3 regions of the Erwinia sp. TECH1 genome follow, and region 1 is predicted to be linked to each of the others. Evidence: predicted binding sites of a transcription regulator. Region 1 holds the regulator's gene; each other region holds the start of a gene.
What was found. The regulator CRP, encoded in region 1, controls carbon source genes, mostly activating them, when cyclic AMP is high. The targets are predictions, from matches to a motif close to ATGTGANNNNNNTCACAT.

Region 1 (4,190 bases):
GCTTCCGGCTAAACAGGCGCGTCGTCTGCACCAGGCCGCTTACACGCGCCGAAAAACTTCTGCTCAGCATCATCAGGCTGATTTCCGTAAATGGCGCGACAGCCAGCGGCCATGATGAGGTCGGCTGCTCCAGGCCAACGAAGAAATAGTGTGCATCACGCCAAGATGTTCCAGAATGCGCTTTATGTGCCTCTCCATCACCGTGGTCGCGCCCTGCTGAAAGGGCGTATCCGTCTCCAGCACGTTGTTTGTGGAACTCGGCCCGTCATACTCCAGCCGCTGCTGGCAGCGCTGTAGCGCAATTTCGCACGCCTGTAGATAGCGCTCGGCCAGCTGCGGCGTCAGCATGGTATGTTCACGCGCTAAAATGGTCATGGCGTTGATATGCTCAACGATAAACTGACTGTGCGTAACCCAAAGCTTCATATCGGCCAGGTAGCGGGCGTCGAAACCCGGCTCCTGCATCGCCTGGTTCAGCGAGTTAAACAGCGCGTTGTGCGCCTGGTTAACGCGCATACGCTGCCAGGCAAGCTTCTGCGGACTCTCTTCGTCCCCCAGCAGTTTCTGGAGCGCTTCCTGATAGGTTTCCAGCGCGTCGTGCGCATTCTGCCGCAGCAGGCCGCTTTGCCACTGCGGCCACAGCCAGATCATCCCGGCAAAGGCGATCAGGCAGCCCATCAGCGTATCCAGCAGGCGCGGCAGCAGAAAGTCGGCGCCGTTCAGCGACAGCAGCTGAAGCGAATATACCGCCGTCACGGTAAAGCCGATCGTCGCCAGGCCGTAATATTTGCGGATCACCAGATAGCCCGCCAGCGTCAGCGTCAGCATCACCAGCAGCACAGCCGATTCCGGCACCTGAAAGCGTAGCGTCAGCGCGGCCACCACCAGCCCGCCCAGCGTGCCCAGCGCACGGTGCTGAATACGTACCCTGGTCGCGCTGTAGCCGTTCTGGCTGACAAACATCACCGTCATCAGCAGCCAGTAAGGCTTGGGCAGATTAAACGAGAGCGCCAGGGTGCTGGCGAAAGCGAGCATAACCGCAAACCTGGCGGCGGTGCGCAGCGCGGCGGATTTCAGCGACAGATAGCTTCTGATGGCAGATAGCAGCGGCAGTCGTTTCTGACGATCCGCCATCAGATCGCGCTGGTAAAGCGGACGCTGGGTACGCAGCACGCGGGCGATACGGCTGAAATGCCAGGCGCAAAAGTTGCCGACCGGGTTGGCGGGATGCTGGCGGGCAATTTTTTCCAGCGCCTGCAGCTGTTTATCCATGCTGAAACGTGTCGGCAGACGGTGATAGAGAATATCGTCCGCCAGCTCGCGCAGCCTGGCCGCAATGGTCTGCGCGTTCCAGCGGATCACCGCCTCGGCATGGCTCTGCTCCACCAGTTTCTGCACCTCTTCCGGCTGATGCAGGCTGACAGCGATATGCTCCTGCAAATCCAGCGCAACCTGAAAAGCGCGGGTCAACCGCTTATGGTGATTATCGTTGCTGGCGGCCAGCATGTGCATTTGCTGATAGCAGGTATTGATAAGGTCGACCGCTTTTTGCTGGCGAGCCAGCAGCGGCGGCAGCGTTTTTTCCGGGTCGGCAAGCTGCGTCAGCAGGCTGTATTTGGCCTCGCAGTAGCCGGCCAGCTCGCGATAAAGCAGGCTGAGCGTTTCCCGCATCGGCTGCTCTTTCCACAGCCAGAACCAGAACCAGTTAAAGAGGCCGTACCAGACCGTGCCCAGGATATAAAGCGACGGCGGCTGCCAGATGGGCATCCGACCGGCCAGGCTCAGGGTAAAGATGCCGGCAATCAGCGCGCCGGGCAGCAGTCTGCCATGCAGCGGGCTGATTTCGCCGGTCACGCCCAGCAGCATGGCCATGGAAAACAGGATAATGGGCAGGGGAACGGCATAGTCGCCAAGATACTGCACCAGAAAGCTGCTGAAGGCGAAAAGGCCGCCGCCGATCAGCAGACGTTTAAAGAAGCGTTTATGGGGCGTATCCAGACCGGCGATATTGCAGCAGGCCGGCACCAGCGAGAACAGCAGGCCGTTTTGCAAATTGCCCAGCAGCCAGCCGACGGCGACGGGCAGGCAAAGCACCAGCGTCTGCCGCAGGGCGTAGTTAACTTCGGGATGGTAGATGAGTCGGCGCCACATTGCTTTGTACCCGCTGAAAAGGCGCAACGAAGGCATTGCGCCATGCAATCAGAGCGGTTTAGCGTGTACCGTAGACCACGATGGTTTTACCGTGTGCGGAGATCAGATTCTGATCTTCCAGCATCTTCAGAATACGGCCGACGGTTTCGCGCGAGCAGCCGACGATCTGGCCAATCTCCTGGCGGGTAATTTTGATCTGCATCCCATCCGGGTGGGTCATAGCGTCCGGCTGTTTGGCCAGATTCAATAGCGTTTGCGCGATGCGACCTGTCACATCGAGGAAAGCTAAATTGCCCACTTTCTCGGAGGTAACCTGCAGGCGGCGCGCCATCTGTGAAGAGAGACGCATCAGAATATCCGGGTTGACCTGGATCAGCTGGCGAAACTTCTTATAGGAGATTTCCGCCACTTCACAGGCCGTTTTTGCCCGCACCCATGCGCTGCGCTCCTGGCCTTCTTCAAACAGGCCAAGCTCGCCGATAAAATCGCCCTGGTTAAGGTAAGACAGGATCATCTCTTTACCTTCTTCATCCTTGATGAGCACCGCTACCGCGCCTTTGACGATGTAGTAAAGGGTTTCTGCTTTCTCACCCTGGTGGATCAGCGTGCTTTTGGATGGATACTTATGAATATGGCAATGTGACAGGAACCATTCAAGTGTCGGGTCTGTTTGCGGTTTGCCGAGAACCATTCGCTGTTATCCTCTGTTGTTATCGTGCCTAAATACAGGGGCAGAGTTCCCTGACAGGCGTTGAAATAGTCAAGCGCTTCCCATGCAGGAAAGTTATTCGGCTCTCTGTTGAGTGCCGGGCTCGTTATGTCGTCCCGTTTCGTCTGGTCTGTAGAGTACTGACGAAATACAGCCTTGTTTGTAGCACAGCTTTGCATGGGTGTCTTCTGTTGTCTCGCTTCAGCATAGCGGGAAATCTGCCGCGCTGCTGTTTTAGTTGCCTTAAGCCGACCGCGGCTTAACTAAATGAATTAGAGGAGTTTGTTATGCAAGCGAGCGTCAAATGGGTGGAAGGGCTGACCTTTTTGGGAGGATCCTCATCGGGCCATCAGATCGTGATGGACGGCAACGCGGGCGATAAAGCGCCCAGCCCGATGGAAATGCTGCTGATGGCGGCAGGCGGCTGTAGCGCGGCGGAAGTGGTTGCCATTCTGCAAAAAGGGCGTTTCACGGTAGACAACTGCGAGGTGAAGCTGACGTCAACCCGGCGCGAGAAGCCGCCGCGCCTGTTTACCCGCATCAACCTGCATTTTATTGTCAGCGGCAGCGGGCTGACGGATAAGGCGCTGGCGCGCGCGGTCAGCCTTGCGGTCGGGAAATATTGCCCGGTCGCGCTGATGCTGGGTAAGGGCGTGACCCTTACCCATAGCCATGAGATGGGCGTTACTTGATAGCTTTGCCTTCCATCAGGCGCTTGACCAGCGGCCCCATAATCAGCTCCATCGCCAGGCCCATTTTGCCGCCCGGCACCACCAGCGTGTTGATATGGGAGATAAAAGAGCCTTGCAGCATCGCCAGCAGATAGGGGAAGTCAATCTGTTCCAGCGCCTGGAAATGGATAACCACGAAGCTCTCGTCGAGCGAAGGAATGCCGCGCGCGGCAAAAGGGTTGGACGTATCCACGGTAGGGACACGCTGAAAGTTAATATGGGTGCGGGAAAATTGTGGCGTAATGAAGTTAATATAATCGTCCATTGAGCGCACCACGGAATCCATCACCGCCTCGCGTGAATGACCGCGTTCGCTGGTATCGCGGATCATTTTTTGGATCCACTCCAGGTTGACGATAGGCACCACGCCCACCAGCAGATCGACATGCTGCGAGACATTGTTCTGCGGCGTCACCACGCCGCCGTGCAGCCCTTCGTAAAACAGCACGTCGGTGGGTTCCGGCAGCGGCTGCCACGGCGTAAAAGTGCCGGGCACCTGGTTCCAGGGCACCGCTTCGTCATAGGTGTGCAGATATTTTCTGGACTGGCCGCTGCCGCTGCGGCCATATTCCGCGAAGGTTTGCTCCAGCAGCGAAAAA
Region 2 (4,190 bases), 460 kb from region 1:
ACAGTTAACCGCTGGCAGTGCGAATTTGTTCTCTTTTGCGACTTTGAAGATTTTCTGTACGTCGTCACCGGTGACAACGCCTGGTTTTACGAAATCAAAAATTTTAGACATGTCTTTTGTCCTGTTTCGTCGGCAGTAGGAAAAGATGTTGCGCCTTAAGGGGCAAATCATTCTGGCGGAGGCAGCCCTCCGCCCCAGAGGTTACTGTTTCGCGCGTTCTTCCAGCATAGCTACCGCAGGCAGTTTTTTACCTTCCACGAACTCAAGGAAAGCGCCGCCGCCGGTAGAGATATAAGAAATCTTATCTTCAATGCCGAAGAGGTCGATGGCAGCCAGCGTATCACCGCCGCCTGCGATAGAGAATGCGTCGCTGTCGGCAATGGCTTTCGCCACGATTTCGGTGCCTTTGCGGAAGTTCGGGAATTCAAACACGCCCACCGGGCCATTCCACAGAATAGTTTTGGCTTCTTTCAACAACTTAGCCATGGCTTCTGCGGTTTCGTCGCCAAAGTCCATGATCTCTTCATCATCTTTAACTTCGGAGACTTTCTTCACGGTTGAAGGCGCAGTTTCAGAGAATTCCGTGCCGACGCGGGAGTCGGTTGGCACAGGAATTTTATATTCGTCGCGCAGTTTTTTCGCAGCTTCCACGAAATCCGGCTCGTACAGGGATTTACCCACCTTGTTGTCGATAGCCACGAAGGTGTTGGCGATGCCGCCGCCTACGATCACCGTATCGGCGATTTTCACCAGCGAGTTCAGCACGTCGAATTTGGTGGAAACTTTAGAACCGCCAACCACCGCCACCATTGGACGAGCAGGCTCTTTCAGCGCTTTGCCCAGCGCTTCCAGCTCATCGGCCAGCAGCGGGCCAGCGCAGGCTACCGGCGCAAATTTCCCCACGCCATGCGTGGAAGCCTGGGCGCGGTGCGCGGTGCCGAAGGCGTCCATCACGTAGACGTCGCACAGCGCGGCATATTTTTTCGCCAGCGCCTCGTCGTCTTTCTTTTCGCCTTTGTTAAAACGAACGTTTTCCAGCACTACCAGCTCGCCCTCGGCGATATCAACGCCTTCCAGGTAGTCTTTTTCCAGACGAACCGGAGAAGAAAGTTTTTCTTTCAGATAGTTAACCACTGGCAGCAGGGAGAACTCTTCGTTGTACTCGCCTTCGGTCGGGCGGCCCAGGTGAGAAGTGACCATCACTTTCGCACCCTGTTTCAGCGCGGCTTCAATGGTTGGCAGTGAAGCACGGATACGTGCGTCAGAGGTGACTTTGCCCTCTTTAACCGGCACGTTTAAATCAGAACGAATCAGTACGCGTTTCCCGGCAAGATCCAAATCGGTCATTTTAATTACTGACATGGTGAGTCCTCTCGTTGATTCTCTAAATTTTAAAGGCGCAGTCCGCGCCCTGGCTGAAACCGCTGGCGGCCATGGCTAACGTCGTGTCGAGCATTCGGTTAGCAAAGCCCCATTCGTTGTCGCACCAGACCAGCGTTTTGATCAGGTGCTGTCCGCTGACCCGCGTTTGCGTGCCGTCCACAATGGCACTGTGCGGATCGTGGTTAAAATCAATGGAGACTAACGGTAGTTCCGTATAGTCAACTATACCACTAAATGCTTTTTCTGATGCGTTTCGCAGCAGCGCATTCACCTCGCAGGCCTTTACCGGCGTGCGGACGCTGACGCTTAAATCAATGGCGGTCACGTTGATTGTCGGTACACGCACGGCGATCGCTTCGAAACGGTCATTGAATTTCGGAAAAATACGCGCGATACCGGCGGCAAGGCGAGTATCGACCGGAATTATCGACTGGCTGGCTGCGCGAGTGCGGCGCAAATCAGTGTGGTAAGCGTCAATAACCTGCTGATCGTGCATGGCGGAATGGATGGTGGTGACCGTTCCCGACTCAATGCCGAAAGCATCATCCAGTAACTTAATCACAGGAATAATACAGTTAGTGGTGCAGGAGGCGTTAGAGACGATCAGATCGCTGGCCTTTAGCGCTTTTTCATTGACGCCGTAAACCACGGTAGCGTCAAGATCGTTGCCGCCCGGATGGGAAAACAGGACTTTTTTCGCCCCGGCGGCAAGGTGCGCTTCGCCGTCTTCGCGGCTGCCCCAGACGCCGGTGCAGTCCAGCACCACATCCACGTTCAGCTCCTTCCAGGGGAGATCGGCGATAGCGGCCCGATGCAGAATGCGCACAGGATCTTCGCCTATCCACAGCAGATCCCGCTCCTGACGAACGTCCCATGCAAAACGGCCATGACTGGTGTCATATTTCAGCAGATGCGCCATGCCGGCGGCTTCCGCCAGCTCATTAACCGCCACGACGGTAATCTCCGCGCGGCGTCCGGTTTCATAAAGCGCGCGCAGCACGTTGCGTCCAATGCGTCCAAAACCGTTGATGGCAATACGAACCGTCATATCACTCCTGCATCCAAATTCTGTGCAAAACCGGAGCGTTAGCCTGAGCCAGACGTTCCCGTTTGTACAGGGAATTTTTGCGTTACCGGGCCGTTTTTCCAACGGAAAGAGGTCAGTCCCAATGCTTGTTGAAACGGTTCAGCTACAATAAAGACAATGCGGAATAATTGGAATGCGCCAGATCAATCCACAGTTTAAAAATCTGACCTGCATCACATTTAGATAAGGTTCTGTATAAAAAACAGGCCAACAACGCTCAACAAAGTAGTAAAGTAACTTTTACTGATATTTACTTTCAAGTAACCAGTTAGCGACACGATCAACGGAATTTTCTTACTTTTGCAGGTAAATATCAGAATTTTCTCTCTGACAACCGTTTCCAGGAAGGAGACGCCCACAGCAGAGCGCCGGTAAAAGCGCGGCTGGCTGTAGCGAGATCGGGAAAGATCTGGCGTCCACTCTCTGGTCACTAACCGTGCCGGAATATGAATTACAACTTGCTTTGGTATCTCTGGATTATCTGGGCTTCAGCGCTGCTCGTCTATTCCCTTAGCTGGGCGACAACGCTGTTGCTGATCCGCCAGCATCGGGGACTGTTAATGGCCGCAGCCTCCGCCATTTTTACCTGGCTTGCCTTCAGGAAATTCACGTTAAATAAGGAAATAGCGATGTTCAAACGTAAAGAGAATCCCCGTCAACCCAGCGCTCCGCTGAATTACACTTCGCCCGTGCCGCCCTCTTCCGCTTCGCTAATGGACAGCGAATTTGAAGAAAGCGTCTCTGCCGCAACCGTCGCCAGCGCGCCTGCCACAGGCACCACCACCATCCCGGATACCTGCACCATCGTAGGTGAAATCAGCGCCGCAGGCGATATTCATATCACCGGCAGCGTTAACGGTAAGGTGAATTCAGAAAAAACCGTTTTTGTGCAGAAAGATGGGCGGGTCGAAGGGGAAATCTGGGCGCAGCGCACCGAAATCAGCGGCGAGCTGAAAGGATTATGCTGTAGTCGGGAGGTGGCCATTAACGCCAACGGATTTATGGATGGCACCATCGAGTGCGAATCGCTTTCGATCAACCAGCAGGGTAAATTTTATGGCCAGTCCAAGCCTTATAAGACGGAAAGAGAGCCGGAAAGCAACGTGGTGAAAAGCTTTGCGGAGCCGGTGATACCGCCCAGCCAGGATTTCCATTTGCGGGACACCGCGCAGTAGGTAAAAAGGTTCGCCTGTTTGCACAGGCGAACCGGATTGATTACGGCTTAAGCGATTGCCAGGAAGGTTCACCTGCTTGCACAGGCGAACCCGGTTTATTACAGCAGCTCTTTCGCTTTAGCGACTACGTTGTCTACGGTGAAGCCGAAGATTTCAAACAGCTTCTCGGCCGGTGCCGACTCGCCAAAGGTGGTCATGCCAACCACCGCGCCATGCAGGCCGGTGTATTTGAACCAGTAATCGGCGATACCGGCTTCAATCGCCACGCGCGCGCCAACCGCTTTCGGCAGTACGGCTTCACGATAGGCCGCATCCTGCTTGTCGAAAGCATCGGTAGACGGCATGGACACCACGCGCGCCTTACGCCCTTCCGCGCTCAGCTTCTCGTAAGCACCAACCGCCAGCTCCACTTCAGAACCGGTCGCAATCAGGATCACTTCCGGCGTGCCGTCGCAATCTTTCAGGATATAGGCGCCGCGAGCCACGTTAGCCAGCTGCTCGGCGCTGCGATCCTGCTGCGCCAGGTTCTGGCGGGAGAAGATCAG
Region 3 (4,190 bases), 200 kb from region 1:
CTTCCGCGCCGGGCACGCCGCTGCCGACCTCTTTGCATCATTCCTGAGCGGCCAGTACGGGCGATCGCTTTTGCGCGGTGGCCCTTTTAGCGCAGCCGTGCCTTTATAACGCGCTGGCCGCCTGCCTTTTTGCTGACGGTATTCCTTTATCCAGCGCCATTTGTCTCTATAATGCGGCCAACGATCCTGAACCAATGAGATTTTTATGACCAATAATGACGTTTTGCGCAGCGTGCGCTACATGCTGAGCCTGAGCGATGCTCAGATGGTTGGCATCCTGGCGCTGGCGGAAAGTGAAGTCAGCGAAGCGGAAATGCAAAGCTTCCTGAAAAAAGAAGGCGAAGCGGGCTTTCGCGCCTGTCCTGACGTGGTAATGGGCTATTTCCTGAACGGGCTGATTTTTCAGCGCCGTGGCAAAAGCGAAGATGCGCCTGAGCCTTCTGTCGAACGCAAGATGACGAATAATATTATTATTAAAAAACTGCGCATCGCTTTCGATTTAAAAACTACGGATATTATTGACGTGCTTAAGCTGGCGGACTTCGCCGTGGGCCAGTCTGAAATTGGCGCTATTTTCCGAAAGCCAGGGCATAAAAATTACCGTGAATGCGGCGATCAGATTTTAAGGAATTTCCTGAAGGGAATGACAATGAAATTACGCCCTGCCCCTGTTAAAAAAGCTTAAATATTAGTGCAGCCTTCGGGCTGCCTGCTATTTAAACGCTATCAAAAAAATGCATTATTTATATTTCCTTCCTGCCTTTACAGGGTAAGTCACCCCTCATAATATCCGCCTGATATTTACACATTGTAAATACAGCGAACCATGAAAGTGGATATATTATGAGAGCGCAACTATCAGCAGCGCAGGTAAAAACAACGACACTACCAAAACTATTTTCGGCACGCTTTTTTCTAAAATTTATAGGCTGCTTTGCCCGTCAGCGCTGAGTTATAACAGCGGGCAGGTAACGACAGCGGTAGCCATATTGGCAAAACCAGTAAAACGAATGTGAATCTGCTGGTCAGTAAATCACGGCCTTTGCCTGGTTCACTAACGAGCCAGGCAAAGGCGTTAAGCAGGGCGTGTCGCGCCCCGCTTTTTATCGTCGTGCTATTTTTTGATCACCCAGTGTCGGTGTACCCATAGCGAGGCGAAAATTACCGCTGCGCCAACGATAAAGCTCGGCCAGTGCGGCTGCTGCTGCCAGATTGCAAGGTTAACCAGCAATCCGGCGGGCACGTGCATATTATTCATAATGCCCAGCGTGCCGGCATCAACCTGCGTCGCGCCGTAGTTCCACATAAAATAACCCAGCCCGGAAGCCGCCACGCCCAGCCAGATCAGGATGCTCCACTGTAGCGTGGTGGTCGGCAGCTTCTGCGGATTGCCCCACAGGCACCAGGCGATAATCGCGACGAGCGCCGCGCCCATATAAAACCAGGAAAAGGCGGCGTGCTGCGGCATCGGACGCGTTTCCTGCAGGCGCTTGTAGCCCACCATGCCAACGGCAAAGCAAAGGTTGGCAAGCTGCACCAGCAGCAGGCCAAACCAGAAGTGGTCGCTGACCTTGTCGTAGCGAATAATCGCCGCGCCCGCCACCGCCAGCAGCGCGCTCAGTGCATAGCCGGGGCGCACGCCTCTTCCGCTCATCAGGTCATAAATCAGGGTGATATAGAGCGGCGTCATCACCGTAAACAGCAGCAGCTCGGAAACGCTGAGGTAGAGGTAAGCCTCAAAGCTGAACAGATACATAATACCCAGCTGCAGCGCGCCTACGCCCATATAGAGCAGCAGCGTTGATGGCCGATAGCCGCGCCAGCGCAGAAACGGCAGGAAAACCACGGCGGCCAGCAGCAGACGGATCAGCACGGAAAAGACGCTGTCGACCTGGCCTGCCAGATATTCGCCGATCAGGCTGAACGAAAAGGCCCACAGGATAGTGGTGATTATCAGTAAGATCACGATAAAAACTCGCTGGTGAAAAGTGGGCACAGTGTAGCGAAATCAACGTGGACGCGGGGAAATATCTGGTTGACATCTGATTGCAAAATGTACTCACCTGTTTTTATCCTGCCGTTTGAGTGAGCCTGCTCACACTCCTTGCCGGCATGGCTACAAGCATTCAGAGAAGCGTGCCGCATAATTCGTTTGATTGTCATAAAAATGTAACCTTTGGGTTCTTCTTCACAGCGAGGCCGCGCGTTTTCTTTTAGGCTCCTTCCGCTACGGATCGCGTTTATCTGTTGCTGCACGACGAAAAAAACGAATATAAATTGCCATTGGAGGCTGTTATGTTATCTGTTTTTAAACCTGCGTCGCATCGAACGCGCGTTGACACCAGCGAAATCGATCCGCTTTATCGTAAATTACGCTGGCAGATATTTTTTGGTATTTTCTTCGGCTATGCGGCCTATTATCTGGTGCGGAAAAATTTTGCGCTGGCGATGCCTTCGCTGATCGAGCAGGGTTTTTCTCGGGGGGATTTAGGCTTTGCCCTTTCAGGTATTTCCATCGCCTACGGATTTTCTAAATTTATTATGGGATCCGTTTCCGATCGCTCGAATCCACGCTACTTTTTGCCCGCCGGTTTAATTCTGGCGGCGGCGGTCATGTTGTTTATGGGATTCGTTCCCTGGGCCACCTCCAGCATTACCGTGATGTTCGTGCTGCTGTTTTTATGCGGCTGGTTCCAGGGCATGGGCTGGCCGCCCTGTGGACGCACTATGGTGCACTGGTGGTCGCACAAGGAGCGCGGCGGCATCGTTTCCGTCTGGAACTGCGCGCACAACGTCGGCGGCGGCCTGCCTCCGCTGCTGTTTCTGCTGGGCATGTACTGGTTTAACGACTGGAAAGCGTCGCTTTATATGCCCGCTTTCGCCGCCATTCTGGTGGCCGTTATCGCCTTTGCGTTGATGCGCGACACGCCGCAATCCTGCGGTCTGCCGCCGATTGAAGAGTATAAAAACGACTATCCGCCCGACTATGATAAAAGCCAGGAAGAGGAGCTGACCGCCAGGCAAATTTTTATGCAGTACGTACTGCCCAACCGGCTGCTCTGGTATATCGCGCTGGCCAACGTGTTTGTCTATCTGCTGCGCTACGGCATTCTCGACTGGTCACCGACCTATTTAAAAGAGGTGAAGCACTTTACGCTGGATAAATCCTCCTGGGCCTACTTTCTTTATGAGTACGCCGGCATTCCCGGCACGCTGCTGTGCGGCTGGATGTCCGATAAGGTGTTCAGAGGCAATCGTGGCGCGACCGGCGTCTTTTTTATGGTGCTGGTGACGATCGCCACCGTGGTTTACTGGCTGAATCCTCCCGGCAATCCGGGCGTGGATATTACCTGCATGATTGTAATCGGCTTTCTGATTTATGGGCCAGTAATGCTGATTGGGCTGCACGCCCTGGAGCTGGCGCCGAAGAAAGCTGCGGGAACGGCGGCGGGCTTCACCGGGCTGTTCGGCTATCTTGGCGGCTCGGTGGCCGCCAGCGCTATTGTCGGCTACACCGTAGATTACTTCGGCTGGGACGGCGGCTTTATCGTGATGATCGGCGGCGGCGTGCTGGCCGTTATCCTGCTGGTTATCACCATGCTGAACGAACACAGGCACAAAAAAGAGGCAACGCAATGAAAAAGCTGATAGCTATGCTGCTGCTGGGCGCTTCGTTCGGCGCAGTAGCCGCGGAAACACACAAGATTGTAATTGCCCATCGTGGCGCGAGCGGCTACCTGCCGGAACACACGCTGCCCGCCAAAGCGATGGCTTACGCGCAGGGATCCGACTTCCTTGAGCAGGATCTGGTGATGACCCGCGACGATCGGCTGGTGGTGCTGCACGATCACTACCTGGATCGCGTAACGGACGTGGCGGAACGCTATCCCGACCGCGCCAGAAAGGATGGACGTTACTATGCCATCGACTTTACGCTGGCCGAAATCAAGGGGCTGAAGTTTACGGAAGGCTTTACGCTAAAAGACGGTAAGAAAGTGCAGACTTATCCGCAGCGTTTCCCGATGGGCAAATCGGACTTCCACGTGCATACCTTTGCCGAAGAGATTGAATTTATTCAGGGCCTGAACCACTCGACGGGCAAAAATATCGGCATCTACACCGAAATTAAAGCGCCGTGGTTTCACCGCCAGGAAGGCAAAGATATCTCCGCCAGGGTACTGGATGTGCTT

Region 2: epd (erythrose-4-phosphate dehydrogenase) is a predicted target of CRP. The motif match lies at 2,632-2,649, and genes of this name have one in related genera.
Region 3: glpT (glycerol-3-phosphate transporter) is a predicted target of CRP. The motif match lies at 2,084-2,101, and genes of this name have one in related genera.

Annotation. Positions count from the first base shown of each region.
Region 1 is NZ_JBSRZK010000001.1:4,366,190-4,370,379, reverse strand. It holds gene ACVWZ0_RS20595 (YccS/YhfK family putative transporter) at 73-2,151, opposite strand; gene crp (cAMP-activated global transcriptional regulator CRP) at 2,210-2,842, opposite strand; gene ACVWZ0_RS20585 (OsmC family protein) at 3,148-3,552, shown strand; gene ACVWZ0_RS20580 (phosphoribulokinase) at 3,545-4,190, opposite strand, start outside.
Region 2 is NZ_JBSRZK010000001.1:3,910,587-3,914,776, forward strand. It holds gene fbaA (class II fructose-bisphosphate aldolase) at 1-111, opposite strand, end outside; gene pgk (phosphoglycerate kinase) at 202-1,362, opposite strand; gene epd (erythrose-4-phosphate dehydrogenase) at 1,385-2,431, opposite strand; gene ACVWZ0_RS18320 (bactofilin family protein) at 2,917-3,645, shown strand; gene tkt (transketolase) at 3,744-4,190, opposite strand, start outside.
Region 3 is NZ_JBSRZK010000001.1:4,570,409-4,574,598, forward strand. It holds gene metR (HTH-type transcriptional regulator MetR) at 1-47, shown strand, start outside; gene ACVWZ0_RS21440 (YehS family protein) at 206-685, shown strand; gene ACVWZ0_RS21445 (carboxylate/amino acid/amine transporter) at 1,115-1,966, opposite strand; gene glpT (glycerol-3-phosphate transporter) at 2,296-3,639, shown strand; gene glpQ (glycerophosphodiester phosphodiesterase) at 3,654-4,190, shown strand, end outside.